DNA from 2 places in the Paenibacillus sp. FSL H7-0716 genome. Region 1 is predicted to be linked to the other one. Evidence: riboswitches for the same ligand, from Rfam matches in the RefSeq annotation. Region 1 holds a riboswitch; the other holds the start of a gene.
The links. A riboswitch is a leader RNA that binds a small molecule or an ion and turns the genes downstream of it on or off. The one in region 1 is predicted to bind preQ1.
Positions count from the first base shown of each region.

Region 2: another riboswitch for preQ1. It lies ahead of MHH60_RS06555 (queuosine precursor transporter); the one in region 1 lies ahead of queF (preQ(1) synthase).

Region 1 covers NZ_JBBODA010000001.1:616,473-624,259, forward strand. The annotation lists gene MHH60_RS02730 (DMT family transporter) at 1-516, opposite strand, end outside; gene MHH60_RS02735 (zinc-dependent alcohol dehydrogenase) at 659-1,795, opposite strand; gene MHH60_RS02740 (VanW family protein) at 1,877-2,695, opposite strand; gene MHH60_RS02745 (cysteine hydrolase family protein) at 2,696-3,217, opposite strand; gene queE (7-carboxy-7-deazaguanine synthase QueE) at 3,353-4,075, opposite strand; gene MHH60_RS02755 (6-pyruvoyl trahydropterin synthase family protein) at 4,068-4,550, opposite strand; gene queC (7-cyano-7-deazaguanine synthase QueC) at 4,550-5,212, opposite strand; gene queF (preQ(1) synthase) at 5,242-5,715, opposite strand; PreQ1 riboswitch class I at 5,879-5,922, opposite strand; gene MHH60_RS02770 (hypothetical protein) at 6,181-6,516, shown strand; gene murB (UDP-N-acetylmuramate dehydrogenase) at 6,581-7,492, opposite strand; gene MHH60_RS02780 (ABC transporter ATP-binding protein) at 7,643-7,787, opposite strand, start outside.
Region 2 covers NZ_JBBODA010000003.1:407,901-415,687, reverse strand. The annotation lists gene MHH60_RS06560 (methyl-accepting chemotaxis protein) at 590-2,278, opposite strand; PreQ1 riboswitch class I at 2,645-2,690, shown strand; gene MHH60_RS06555 (queuosine precursor transporter) at 2,701-3,414, shown strand; gene MHH60_RS06550 (AMP-binding protein) at 3,693-5,174, shown strand; gene MHH60_RS06545 (thiolase family protein) at 5,171-6,322, shown strand; gene MHH60_RS06540 (FAS1-like dehydratase domain-containing protein) at 6,319-6,720, shown strand; gene MHH60_RS06535 (MaoC family dehydratase) at 6,695-7,036, shown strand; gene MHH60_RS06530 (SDR family NAD(P)-dependent oxidoreductase) at 7,039-7,787, shown strand, end outside.

The sequences.
Region 1 (7,787 bases):
TTGACCGATCAGCATATGTACAGCTACCGCGACAGTGCCTCCGACCGATAATAGATCACCTTTTAGATTATCTGCAGAGATTCCAATATCCCCCCAGCCGATAAACACGACACCGCCAATCGCAATGCCAAGCCCTAGAATAGCGGACAGAGCTGTCTTTTCCTTATACAAAAAATAAACACCCAGCATAATAAATACAGGCTCCAGCGCCATGATCATTGTTGAACTAGCTACCGAAGTATACTTTAATGATCCCATCCATAGCAAAAAGTGCAGCGCAAGCATTGCGCCTGAGAGGATGAGCATTAGCCAGTCTTTTTTACGAAGAGCAAAAGCAGCTCCACTATAGGGTCTTGCAAAAGGCAGCATCAGCAGTGAGGTAAATAATAATCTGTACATGCCTTGTATAGATGCAGGTGCATCAGACCATTTAATAAAAATGGCGGAAAAAGAGATGGCCACAATCCCTATCAACATTAATAGTGGAATCGGAAGTGGCGGTTTTTTAAGTTTCACATGTTACGCGTCCTTTCAATATCTTAAGTCACTTATGTTAATTTAACGCAGACCGTGAAAAAATGCATCTATTTTCATAAGATTTCACTAAAAAAAGCACAAGCAATGTCATTTCTGACGAAAGCTCATGCTTCTTAAAAGGCTACGGCTTCAGAACAACCTTGATGCAATCCTCTTTTTTCTCACTAAAAACGTCATAGCCATGCTCCGCTTTACTAATTGGCAGGCGATGCGTAATGATATCTGTAGGATCAAATTTATTTTCTTTAATCATCTTATACAGCAACGGCATATAGTGAATCACCGGCGCTTGTCCCATCTTTAATGAAATGTTCCGTTCAAATAGATGACCCAAAGGGAACATATTATAATTAAGGCCATAGACCCCTACAAGCTGAATAGTTCCGAATTTACGTACGATGTCCGCGGCCATTCTGAATGCACTGAGCGAGCCTCCTTGCAGCATCAGAACCGTTTCCACTTTCTCCAAGGCAGATATTTTGGCATCTAGACCCACACAATCAATAACCACATCTGCGCCCCCATATGTTATCTCCTTCAAATGAGCTTCAATATCCTTAATCTCTTCAAAGTTGTAAATTTCGACATTATTGGTCAGCTTCGCATGCTGCAGACGATAGCCAATATGATCAACCGCAATGACTCTTGAGGCGCCTTTGATCCAAGCAAACTTTTGAGTTAACAGTCCAACGGGCCCGCAGCCGAGAACAATGACCGTATCTCCCGGCTTCACTCCCCCGCTTTCTACTCCCCACCAAGCAGTAGGAACGATATCCGATAAGAAAAGAAGCCGCTCATCTTCCATTTCTGCATCCTCAGGAACGACAAAAGGGCCAAAATTACCATAAGGTACCCGCAGCAATTCAGCTTGTCCGCCTGCAAAACCGCCATAAGTATCGGAATAACCAAGATAACCGCCTGTGTCCTTGGCGTCATTAGCATTGTCGCATTGGCTCTCCATCTCATGCTGGCAGAAAAAACACTTTCCACAGGCGACATTAAAGGGGATGATAACTCGGTCACCTTTTTTGACTTTAGTTACGTCAGGTCCCACTTCCTCAACAATCCCCATCGGCTCATGACCAATAATATAATCATCATGCATACCTGGAATTTCTCCGTTATAAATGTGCAGATCCGAGCCACAAATCGCCGTAGTGGTAATCCGAACGAGGATGTCATCTTTTTTCTCAAGCTTCGGATCAGCTACTTCTTTAACTTTCACTTTTTTCTTCCCTTGGTAGGTTAGTGCTTTCATGCTGTTAATCCGCTCCTTTGGAGATGGTTTAGAGATATAACGTTCATACCTTTCTATGTTATATCCCTAAGCCCTAAGCTCTTATCCATGAAGAAGCGGAGAATACATCATCAGTGCGTAATTATCAGTTACAGCTTCATCTCCAATTAGATCTCCAGAGCGTGTATATACTTTTCGACTGATCTTATTACTGCGTATATATCCGCCCCAGGGCTCTAAACTAATCCTATGATCACTTTCGTATACTTCATAATCATAAAGCGCCTGCTCATTGCATCTCCATTCCCCGTGTAAATGGCTATCGTCCAGCCAGAGCTTTAGTTGATACGTTTGAGCGGTGTTATTTTTCAATTGAAGATCCAAGTAGTTATAAGAACAGGTCGCCCCGCTTCCAAAAGGTTGTGTACGTTGTTCATCTGGAAATACATCATAGCTGTGACGATGCCGTTCCATAACGGTAAGTGGTGTGTGCAGTGCCATCCAATAGATCAGATTAGACAACTGGCATAAGCCTCCTCCAACCCCGGAATGAAAACCACCATAATGCAGTACCATACCCTCCAGATACCCTTTTCGCTTAGTGGGCTTACCAATACTTCTCCAGTAGGAAAAAGTCTCCCCCGGCTGCACAACAAGTCCATCCAGCTTCGCAATTGCCAGCCGTAAGTTAGTTATTTTATTGTATTGAAGCACCATATCTACATTCCGAAGACTTCTTAATAACGGGGTAGTATGAGTCATAGCTGTATAAGATAATGTTTCATCCGTACGCTGCTTCGCTATTTTGCTTCGTCCAGTGCACCATTTCAAATATCTTTTCCAAATAAAATATCGTTTGCCAGCAAACAATCTAAGGCGAGAACGCTTAATGGGCTTCATGGCAGCCTGGGGTGTATTCATCTAGAACTGAACCTCGCTTTCAGCTCGTAACTGGGCGAATCTACCTCCAATTATCGCATTATGATGCTTAACGATCTCCCTACTACTCAGAACCCCATTGTCAAAGGTACTATGGGCGTCTGAAACCAGTACACTTTTATATCCCATGCTGTATGCGCGTCTTATCGTCGTATCCAGACAGAATTCACTTTGCATCCCACAGATTACCAGATTCGTGATCCCGAGCTTCTGGAGTTCATCTTGCAATTCCGTTCGGTGAAAAGCATCCCAAGTAGGCTTCTCAACAATAACTTCGCCTTCTTGCGGTGTGATGCGGTGACTGATCTGCCAAGTGGGTGTACCTTTTGTGTATTCCTCATCTTCGGTATGTTGAATATACACAATAGGAGTACCTGCTAATCGAGCTTTTTGCTGAAGCGAGACAATCCTTTCCATTACACCCTCTTCATCGTACAGTTTTAAATCATAGGAGAACATGGCTTCTTGAACATCGATAATTAATAGTGCTGTTGATTGTTCCAAATGAATAACCTCCAAGAGCTTTTTCCAAAATCATACCAGAAACTGGGACAGACTATCTACCTGCTAGAAGTTACAACTGTTAAAAATAAAAACCGAGTATCTGTAAGCAGATACCCGGACGATTTCATCAATCTTTTATTTACCACGCTTATTATGCCAAATCAATGCATGCAGCTGTGGAAGTACACGAACCTTGTTCATATCCGAATCCACGATTACTTTATTAAACAACCACTCCAGCCTTCCCAGAAGCCGAGCAGAAATGTTGCCCTCTTCCGTGACATCATCATTACCAGGCTGCAGAAAGAGCTGCACATTCGGATATCGCTGGTGAACGTTTTTCGCATAATCAAAATCCTTATCATCAAACACTACGACCTTCAAGCTATGCGTAGAACGACCCAGTTTCTCCATCTTACTCATGATGTTATCTAGCATTTTCCAATTCGTTGTCATTCCTGAGCTTGGGGGTTTAGGACTGATTGTCAGCACATCCACGTCATTGAACCAATCCTGCCATTTACTCCCCTGAGTTTCTATCGCTGCTTTTATTCCGCGCTCATGAAGCAGATTGATGAAGGTACCCATTCCTTCACCAATCAAGGCAGGATTACCGCCTGAAATCGTAACACAGTCGAAATTATCTCCAGCTAACGCCAATAATTCATTTATGATTTCTTCTGCTTCCATCATGTGAACCTTATTCTTAACCGTACCATCCCAAGTAAAAGCGGAGTCACACCAGCCGCAGCGATAATCGCAGCCATAGGTGCGGACAAACATCGTCTTCACTCCAATTACCGCACCTTCGCCTTGAATAGTTGGACCGAACATTTCTATTACAGGAATCTTACTCACAGTCACAGCCTCCATACAAACGGTAGGATGGCCCTTCATCCGGAACATCTTCAGCCAGCACCTCTGCCCAAGAGGTTGGAGTCTCCCATAGCTTTACCGAGTACAATGGCAACCCTGCTTGCTTAAGCTTGTAGGCAATATATGAAGACATATTCTCCACTGTGGTGCGGAAAGACAACAAGGCTACTTTGGAGCCCGTATTCGTTAACGTCTCTAACACAGGTTCATTTCCCATGGCAAGAAAAGCGTGATCTAAACGATCTACAAGGCTTTGTTGTACTGTCATTTTGATATCGCTAAAATCAATGACAAAACCTTCATCCGAGTGGCCTTCCGCGGCCATAGGTTTGCCCTTCAGCACGACTTCGAGCTTATAAGTATGACCGTGCAGATTGCTGCATTTCCCTTTGTGTCCCACTAACTGGTGTGCCGCGTCGAACGTAAATATTTTGCAAACTGAAACCTCGTTAAGCATTAAGAGCCGGCCTCCATTCTCTCTGCCTCATATTGCTCAAGACCACGCTGACGCAATAGACAGGCTGGACAAGTACCGCAGCCACTGCCAATAATACCGTTGTAACAGGTCAGTGTGTGTTCGCGAACATAATCAAAATACCCCAGTTCATCGGCCATTTTCCACGTTTCTTTTTTATCAAGCCACATTAGGGGAGTGTGGATCGCAAACTCATAGTCCATAGATAAGTTCAGCGTAACATTCAATGATTTCACAAAAACATCACGGCAGTCCGGATAACCGCTAAAGTCCGTTTGGCAAACCCCAGTGACGATATGGGAGTACCCCAGTTGTTTAGCTAATATGGCGGCAAAAGATAAAAACAACAAATTACGTCCATCGACGAAAGTACTTGGAAGCTCATCCCCTTCACCAGCCACGATATCTATATCCTGACGGGTAAGTGCATTGGGTGCCAGCTGATTAAGCAGCCCCAGATCAAGAATATGCTGTTTTACATTAAACTTAGCTGCTATCTCTGTTGCAACTTCGATTTCAGCCGCATGACGTTGATTATAGTTGAAGGTAACTACCTGCACTTCCTCATACTGCTGCAATGCCCAAACCAGGCAAGTGGTACTATCTTGTCCGCCGCTGAATACGACGAGTGCTTTTTTGTTCATATGAATCTCTCCTTATCACAAGTTGGAATTTAGCGGTTGTCCACTTTTTCTGGATAGAGGTCGTGATTGATTAAGCGGTGTTCTGCCATCGCCTCATACTTCGTACCCGGTCTTCCATAGTTGCAATAAGGATCAATTGAAATGCCTCCGCGCGGAGTGAACTTGCCCCATACCTCAATGTAACGCGGATCCATCAGTGAGATCAGATCATTCATAATAATGTTGACACAGTCCTCATGAAAGTCACCATGGTTGCGGAAGCTAAACAGATACAGCTTTAATGATTTGGATTCCACCATTTTTTGTTCAGGAATATACGAAATATACAGCGTGGCAAAATCCGGCTGACCCGTTACAGGACACAAGCTAGTGAACTCAGGGCAGTTGAATTTAACAAAATAATCACGCCCGGGATGTTTGTTATCAAACACCTCCAGAATGTCTGGATCATAACCAAACTTGTACTGTGTTCCCTGATTACCAAGCAAAGTAACTTCTTGCATTTCCTCTTTCAATCTTCCTTCTGACACGACAAAAAACCCCTCTCTTTTCCTTCGGCCTTGGCCGGTAATGGAAAGAAGAACGAGATTTCGAAAACTTGGCTCCACTAAGAAGAAACGGAAGCATCGTCCGGATAAAGGACAGCAACCGCTTGTACTGTTTAATATATTCTTAGTTTTTTATAGAGGGAGTTCGCGAACCTCTCCTGCACAACTTTAGCGCAGACTTCTTCTTAAAACATATTGCGTCTTGAACTATACCATGGCTAGCCCGCTCCTGACAAGTTCTACTCTTTACGTACGTAGAATTTATGAAGTTCAAAAACAATGCCATTTGATCGTGAATTTCTTTTTAATCACATGAATTATTCATATGGTTAATTAAGATGTGGCAAAAAAAAGGATTCAAATCCTAAGAAAGGGGTAACTTATTCATAATAATCTTCGAGCTAAGGGTGGGAGCATGTTATGGAACAAAGTATACAGCAGCTTATGGATTGGCTTAACAATCATTTAAATGAAACAATCGCTATTGAAAAGAAAGAACTTCGTGATTTGGATAAAGTTCATTTCAATTTAGAGTCCGTAGATTTCCGGAGTGCAGACGATGTTATTGATGAATATCTTGGAAGTGCACTGATATTAAGAGGTTTCGGCAGCACACTTAACGCCGATGGTGAACTGGTATCCCTGCCACAATCCACTTATGATTTAGCTGTTGAAGGTCTTCAAATCGTAGACTTAGCCGACCGCAAGGCAGAAATAACTACGGACAGAGCTAATTACACCCTTTCAGTAGATTAAACGAACATGATTACGATAAGCAAAAAGAGCCCGCAGTTCGCTGCGGGCTCTTTTTGCTTATCATTTATTCTTCTCCAATGATCTCCACTTCAGTTTCCAGATCCACACCGAATTTATCCTTCACAGTCGCTCTTACATGGTGGATTAGCCCGATGTAATCACTGGCTGTTGCATTATCTGCATTCACAATAAATCCCGCATGCTTCTTGGATACCTCAGCACCGCCGATTCTTGTACCCTGTAAGCCGCTCTCTTGAATTAACTGACCTGCAAAACGGCCAGGAGGCCGCTTAAATACACTCCCACAGGATGGATACTCCAGCGGTTGCTTCGATTCACGTAAATAAGTTAACTCATCCATTTTTGCCTTGATCGTTAAAACATCACCGGAAGTCATAGCAAATTTGGCCTCAAGTACAATGTACTCACCGCTTGCGAACACACTTTTTCTGTATCCCCATTGCAGCTCATCACCTTGCAGAGTTACCATTTGCCCATTCTTATTTATAGCTAGTGCACTATGCAGGACATCTTTGATCTCACCGCCATAAGCACCTGCGTTCATATAAAGCGCTCCACCAACAGTTCCTGGAATGCCACAGGCGAACTCAAGACCCGTAAGTTCCTTATCAAGCGCATATCTGGAAACATCAATTATTTTGGCACCACATTGCGCATATAAGAGATTGTCGCGAATTCCCATTTCGGTCAGTCCTGCCGTTTGCAGAACGATCCCACGTACACCTCCATCACGGATAATCACATTGGAGCCATTCCCAAGTACCGTAAGGGTTATCCCATTTTGTTCTGCATATGTAACGATCTTTTGAATTTCATCATAAGTAGCTGGTGCAGCCAAAATATCAGCCTTGCCGCCCATTTTAGTGTACACGTGATCTTTTAAATTCTCATGACTTTTCACTATTCCTGCAGTCATTAGCTGCTCTAGGTCATCTTGAATTTTGTCAATATTCATGTTTTCATGCTCCTTTAACCATGTATAAATGATGGTCCTTGATCTATTTTAAAGAGTTATTATGAAATTGTAGGCAACCACAACTGTAACAACGAACAGGCTCCCTTGTCAATGACAGGAGCCTGTTCGTTGTATGATTTTAGATGATAATTACACAGCTTTATAGGCAGCAAGCTCGTAAGGAAGACACAGTGGCACACCCGTACGTGGATCCGGAACGATATCCGCTTCAATTCCAAACACTTCCCGCAATACATCTGGTGTCATAACCTCAGTAGGTGAGCCTTCGCTAACC
Region 2 (7,787 bases), on a different contig from region 1:
GGAGGGACTTGGAGTAATTTACTGTAGGTAGCATCGACGGATGAACTTTGAGTAATTTGCAGTAGGTAGCGCCACGGAGGCACTTTGAGTAATTTGCAGTAGGTAGCGCCACGGAGGAACTTTGAGTAATTTGCTGTAAGTAACTTGGCTCCGGACTCAGGAGACTTTATTTGCGAAAAAAAGGGTTATTTTGGAGCGTTTTCGGACACCAGAGGCGCTATTTGAGCGAAATAGGCTGAGTCTGGGTTGATTATGAGGCAATAGCGTCTCTCGAGTCCGAAAAAGCCTCCAAATGGCGGTTTTTCGAGTAATAGCGACATCTGAGTCCGCAAGCCAGCAGCGCATGACGCGCCGAGTCTAAATGAGAGTATCGCGCAAGCCAGCAGCGCATGACGCACCGAGTCTAAATGAGAGTATCGCGCAAGCCAGCAGCACATGACGCACCGAGTCTAAATGAGAGTATCGCGCAAGCCAGCGGCAAATGACGCCCGAGTCTAAGCGAGACCTCCGCAAGCGCTAGCGAGCCATTGTAAACTAAAAACCCCTGTTCAACACTTTCGTGTGAACGGGGGTTTTTGGTTTACAAGCGTTAAATCTTAAATTGCTGCACAGCTTCTTGGAGTTTCTTGGCTTGCTCGTATAGATGTTTAACGGTTTCTGCATGGCCTTCCAGTTCGACGCGCTGCCGCTCTGAGTTAGCAGCGAGTGTGTCCGCACTTTCTTGCGATCTGGATGTAATTTGTGCAGTTTCTTCGACGGAAGCGCTGACTTCTTCTGTACTTGCCGAGATTTGCTGTGTAGCCGCAGATACGGATTGGATGCTGTGATTGATGCTTTGGATAAGAATCAGGAGGTGATTAAAGGCATCACCTGCTTCTGCTACTTTGCCGACTCCAGAGGCAACCTCAGAATTCACATGGTTCATCTCGGTAACGGAGCGGCTCATATCTTCCTGAAGTCCAAGTAGGAAGTCACGGATCTGTTCGTTTGCGTTACGGGATTGTTCAGACAGCTTGCGCACTTCTCCAGCAACAACAGCAAAGCCGCGTCCATGCTCTCCTGCGCGTGCAGCTTCAATTGAAGCATTCAGCGACAGCATTTGGATCTGCTTCGTAATTTCAGTAATACTGTGAACGACTTCTCCGATCATTACTGAACGCTCATTCATGATTTGTAACTGATCCAGTGACTGTAGGGAAGCACGTTCAACCTGGCGCATTTGCAGCACAGCGCTTTGAGCAATTTCATTACCGCCACTTGCTTCAGCGGAAGCCTCACTGATTTGCTCCGTGACTTCATTCGCTGCTGAGGCAATACTTTGAATGCCTAAATTGATTTCTTCCATTGCTCTCGAGTTATCTGATGCACTGCTAGCGATAGTCGTACTACCTTTGCCGATTTCTACTACCGATGAGCTGGAGTGTTCTGCCATATCATTGAGAACCTCAACACGTTCTTTTAAAGAGTTGGAATCTGCAACGACAGTATTAGAGGTTACCAGTACATGTCCGATCATTTCTTTCAGGCGTTGGGTCATCGCTTGGAAGCTTACGGACAACTGTGCAACTTCGTCATTTCCTTTAATTGATAATTCTTCGGTGAAATCTCCCTCTGCGAGCCGGGCACTATAAGCTGCCAGTTTTGAGATTGGACGTGTTATACGCACACTCATAAACCATGCACCAGTTAGGCCGATGATCAACGTCAGAAGTGTGATGCCGGCACTTGTCCATAGAATGCTGTCTGTTTTTTCTTGAATGAAGCTTACGTCACTGCTTACACCGATGATCATCGTACTTCCGGGAATACCGATATAAGCTGTTTTATGTATACCATGCGCGTCGCTATATGTATCGCTTAGTCCAGTTTTTCCTTTAGAGGCTTGTTGCATTGCAGAGGATACGGTGACACTTTCTGCCCGTTGCAATTTTGCATCGTGATCTGCGGATAGAATCTCAGCTTCTTTCCCTTTCAGATTGACCAGAAAAATGGTTTCCACTCCATGTTGTTTCCTCTTTTCCTGAAAATAGAACTCGAGATTGGTGGCAGACTGATCGTTCTTATTTAGGGTTTGCTGGGCGTGCATTACGTTGAGATTCTTATATACGTCCTGAGCAGCGGCAGTAAGGATTTTGTTAATCTGCGGCATAACATAGCTGTTGAAGATACTGATAGAGATAAAATAGAAGCTGGTGCTTAACAAAAGAGACGTGAGCAACAGAACAACAAATAATAAACGCGTAAATTTGCGACTGATCGAATGCTTGATACGAAACATATCGTTCTCTCCTTTTTTTATGGACGGTGAGGTCATTTCTTTTTTGGTCTTCACTAGATACTCCATGCCAACTGCTGGAAATTGGCGACCCGAGATATATTCCATAGTTATGTCATATTTCTACTAAATGGATCGGGAATAAGGTGTTTGATACTATTCTATAGAATTAACCTCTGGATGAATAGTGAAAGTTTTGTCCTATAGAGCATTTTTTTCTGAAAAAAATGAATTATTGCTGACTATTTTAGATAATTGTCGAAAAAAAAGAACTGGAACTACCAATTTCATATAAAAATATTATTTTTATGGATTGTTTAGCGCTATTGTGATAGAGTATTAATGTTTTGTTCCGAAAATTTAATATTGTAAGCCGCGGTTCGTAACCATCCCGCGTAAACAAAACTAGGAGGAATTTCAGTAATATGTTTAATTTGCTGTGGGGAGTTTTATTTGTTATTGTCAATTTTGCTTTTTTTCTGCTCTGTTACCGCCTGTTCGGGAAAAGTGGAATGTATGCCTGGGTAGGTATTGCTACTGTAATTGCTAACATTCAGGTAGCTAAGACGATTGCTATGCCATTTGATATTGTGATGACACTCGGAAATACGATGTATGTCACTTTATATATGACCAGCGATTTACTTAATGAGAAGTACGGAAGAGCGGAAGCGCGTAAAGCGGTCTGGTTTGGTTTCTTCACCTTGCTTATGACTACAGTCATTATGCAGATGGTACTAGTATTTAAGCCGCAGGAGACCGATATCGCTCAGTCTTCTTTGGAGACGATTTTTGGGCTGATGCCTCGACTAGCTTTGGGTAGTCTTACTGCTTACTTCATTAGTCAGTTCCTAGATGTTCGGTTGTACTCTTGGATTCGTAAATATTACAGCACCTCAAGTCAGCTGTGGATTCGTTCCAACGGCAGTACGATGATTAGCTCCTTTGTGGATACACTTATCTTCTGCACCATTGCGTTTGCGGGCTTGTATGACTGGAATGTATGGCTTGAAATTTTGCTTACAACTTATCTAGCGAAGTTCTTACTAACCGCAGTAAGCACACCTATCTTATATATCGCCCGAACCTTTACTTTTGCTGAAGAGGGTACACCATCATCTGTTCAAAAGAAGGACTAAACAACAATACAGCCAGCGCGTACCGATCATAATCGATACGTGCTGGCTATTTTTTTAGTTGTAGGATGGACTTAATAGTTACATGAAAATGTGTACATAAAAATAATATAAAGCTAAAATAAGCTATCGTAGCAATTCTAGCGGATTAGTTTAACAGGAGCGCCTGCGATGGCGCTTATCACATATCCTTTGGTCTGGGCTGGACTTGCGGGGCAGTCCGATTGAAGAGAATGTATATAATCGGTAGTCACAGAAATTACGAACAGGTGTGATCAAGGATGAATCTAGTAGTGCCTATACTGCGTCATGCAGCACAGCAGCCCGACAGCATTGCCTTAACCCATGACCAAGCAAGTCATACCTATGCCACATTAGTAGAAACGATGCGGAGAATCGCGAATGGCTTACAGCAAAAGGGTCTGAGGCATGACAAAATCGCGATTTTATCTACGAATCGTATTGAATTTGTTGAGGTTTTTTTGGGGGCGATTTATGCGGGCTGTGTTCCCATTCCCTTAGATCCCAAATGGAGTGCTAATGAACTGCAGGTTATTATAGAACAGTGCCAGCCGACAATGATTTTTGCCGAGCCGGAAACCGCAAAGAATCTGGTCTTCAAGGATCAAGCGATCCCAACACTGGCCTTCTCAAATGAACGAACAGGTTCCTATGATCAGTGGCTGGCTGCCCTGAAGCCGGAGGCTGAGTTGGATGAGACGAATGAATTATTATTTATTGGCTTTACTTCAGGCACAACCGGGTTGCCCAAAGGTTATATGCGTACCCATTTATCATGGTTAAAAAGCTTTGAGGTCTCGAATATAGCTTTTGAATTGGAAGCTATGAAGGATGTTTTGGCACCAGGTCCATTTGTGCATTCCCTATCTTTATTCGCCGTTATGCAGAGTCTATATGGTGGAGCAACTTTTCATATCACACAAAAATTTAGTGCCACGCAGGTGTTAGAGCTGTGCCGGCAAATTCCGGGTGTGGTGCTGTTCGTCGTACCAACAATGATCGAATCCATGATGCAGCAGGCTGTACCTGGGCAGATACAGATGGATGCGATTATTAGCTCAGGTGCAAAGTGGTCGGAGTTGTCCAAGAAAAGGGGCAGGGAAGTGTTTGGTGGAGCGCGTCTTTATGAATCCTACGGTTCTTCAGAAGCGAGCTATATTAGTTATTTGGATGTTCTGACCGAGCATAATCCGACCTCTGTAGGCCAACCTTATCCCGGGGTGCAAATTTCCATTCGTGATGAACAGTTCCGGGAAGTCCCTCCTGGGGAGATTGGGCAGCTATATGTGCGTAGTGATATGATATTTTTAGGCTACCATCAATTGCCGAATGAGACAGCAGCAGCTTTTAGAGAGGGATGGCTTGTTTTAGAAGACTATGTTTATCAGGATGAAGCTGGTTATTTATATATGGCGGGACGTTTGAAGAATAAAATCATATCCGGAGGCCTGAACGTTTATCCAGAAGAAATAGAGAGGGTGCTGGAGTTTCTTCCGGAAATAGATGAAGTGATGGTGCTTGGCGTGCCTGACGATTACTGGGGAGAACAGCTGATAGCCCTCGTGAAGTGGAGCGGAGAGCAGCACTTATCTGTCGACGAAATTAAGAATTATTGCCGCCAGTATTTAGCGAGCTACAAAGCGCCGAAGCAGCTGCTAACCCTGGATGAATTTATCTATACAAGCAGCGGCAAAATTGCCCGGCAAGCGATGAAAGACTATGTGAAAAGAGCGATGGTATGATAGAAGCAGTAATTGTCATGGCAAAACGTACACCGATTGGCAGAATGGGTGGCTTATTAAGTACACTTGAGCCGGAAGCATTACTGGCGCCGCTTATTCAGCATATTGTAGCCGAAACGAACTTGCCTAAAGAACTGATCGATGATGTCATTATTGGGAATGTTGTGGGCCCAGGAGGTAATATTGCCCGGGTAGCTGCGCTTGAAGCGGGGCTGCCTGTTTCGGTTCCGGGCGTCACCGTGGATCGTCAGTGCGGATCTGGGCTAGAGGCTATTAATATAGCAGCAAGACTGATTCAAAGCGGCGCTGGTGAGATTTATTTAGCGGGTGGTGTCGAAAGTACGAGCCGTGCTCCATGGAAAATGGCTAAACCACAGACGTTAATGGGGGTTCCACAGCTGTATACCCGTGCACATTTTACGCCTAGCTCTTACGGTGATCCGGATATGGGAATTGCTGCAGAGAATGTAGCAAGGAAATACGGGATTTCTCGAGAAGAGCAGGATCAATATGCCTTAAAAAGCCATCAAAAGGCGGTTTATGCGCAGCAAAGTGACCGGTTTCGGCAGGAGATAGTACCTCTTCAGGTAGAGGGGCAGTGGGTGAGCACCGACGAATGTCCTCGGGCAAATACGAGTCTGGACAAGCTGCAAAAGCTGCCGCCAATTTTTGAAGAAAAGGGTACCGTCACTGCTGGAAATGCCTGTCCTATTAATGATGGCGCAGCGCTTCTATTAATGATGTCTCGGGAGAAATGCCAGCAGCTTAAGCTGAAGCCTATTTTACGGGTCGTGGATGCGCAAGCTGCGGGTGTAGATCCGAACTATTTAGGGATGGGGCCTGTACCAGCTGTGCAAAAGGTGTTAAAACGCCAAAAGCTTACCGTTGCCGATTTAGATATCGTAGAGTTTAACGAGGCTTTTGCTTCACAAGTATTGGCTTCACTGAATGAGCTTCAAATTCCACAGGAAAAGGTCAATCTTGGCGGGGGTGCTTTAGCAATAGGCCATCCATACGGAGCTTCCGGGGCTATTTTAATGACTCGGTTATGTGCTGAAATGCAAAAAGCTCCTTACCAACGAGGGCTTGCTACTCTGGGAATCGGCGGCGGGATAGGTCTGGCAACACTCGTGGAGGTTATAGAATGAACAGTGTCCGACATCAGATCCATATGACGGCTGATTGGATTTCGGACTACGCACAGAGTATCGAAGCACCCATGCAGACGATAAATGGAAAGCTGATTGCTCCTGCGACGATGCCTATTATTTTCTGGCAAAACTTCGATATTCCATGGTTAATCATCGGTGAACCCTTGCTTCACGGCACTCAGAAATTTTCATATCAGGCTCCGATTACGGCGGGGATGATTTTGGATTGTGAATTAGCGTTAACGGGTGAGGTGCAAAAAGAAGGCAGACAGGGTAAACTGACTTTTTACACACATACGCTGGTTTGTAGGTGTGAGGGTGAGCTTATAGTCACCGCAGAAACGGTGTTAATTCGGGTAGGTGATGATCATGATAAAAAAGTGCGTAACAGCTGAAGCTATCCGGCAATATGCAGCTGCTTCTCAAGATTTGGCGCCTATACATCTAGATGCAGAGGCCGCAGTCAAGGCTGGTTTGGAGCGACCCATCGCACATGGGATGTATCTTATGGGATTAGCCCAATCCTTGTACATTGCTGAGCACCCTACACAGTGGATCACTCAATATGATATGAAATTTCATAAGCCTATAGAGGTCGATAGTGTCGTGATTTTTGATTTTGCAGCTGACGACTGCTTTGTGAAAGTGATCCTTACAACAGAAGCTGGCGATGTTATTGCTGCGGGAGCTTTTGCAGTGAAAGAGGTGTAGTGATGAATAAAGTGGCCTTAATTACTGGAGCAACAAGAGGGATCGGACGTAGTATCGCCATGCAGCTTGGTAAGTCAGGTTATCTAGTGGTTGTAAATGGTACGAAACAAGTCTTAATTGATGAGGTTGTGCGCGAGATCCGCCAGGCAGGCGGAGAGGCGCTAGGGTACGCTGCTAATGTAGCCGATCCAGTCGCAGTCACTGCCATGGTAGATGAGGTCATTGCCCGATACGGTCGTATAGAGGTATTGATAGCTAACGCGGGAATTGTGCAGGATCAGAAATGTCAGCGGATGACGGATGAACAGTGGAAGACTGTTCTGGATGTGCATTTGAATGGCACCTTTTACAGCATTCAACGAGTATTGCCGTACATGCGAGAGACAGGTGGTGATATCCTGTTGATGAGCTCTGCTGCTGGATTAGCGGGTTCCGTGGGTCAGGTGAATTACAGTGCAGCCAAGGCTGGAATACTCGGCATGATGTGGACACTTGCAGCAGAGCTGAAACGTGACCAGATTAGGGTCAATGCGATTTCTCCAGCGGCATTAACGGATATGACCAGACCTATAATTGACCATCTGAGGGAAAAACATGCCAGTCGGAATGAACCTTTGCCTGACTTTTGGAGAATAGGTGACCCGGAGGCTATTGCTTCCTTCGTGACTGCATTATTGAATGAGTCCGACGCGGATTTAACCGGTGAAATCTTTGCTGTGAATGGATCAAAAGTGACAAAATGGGAGAAGCC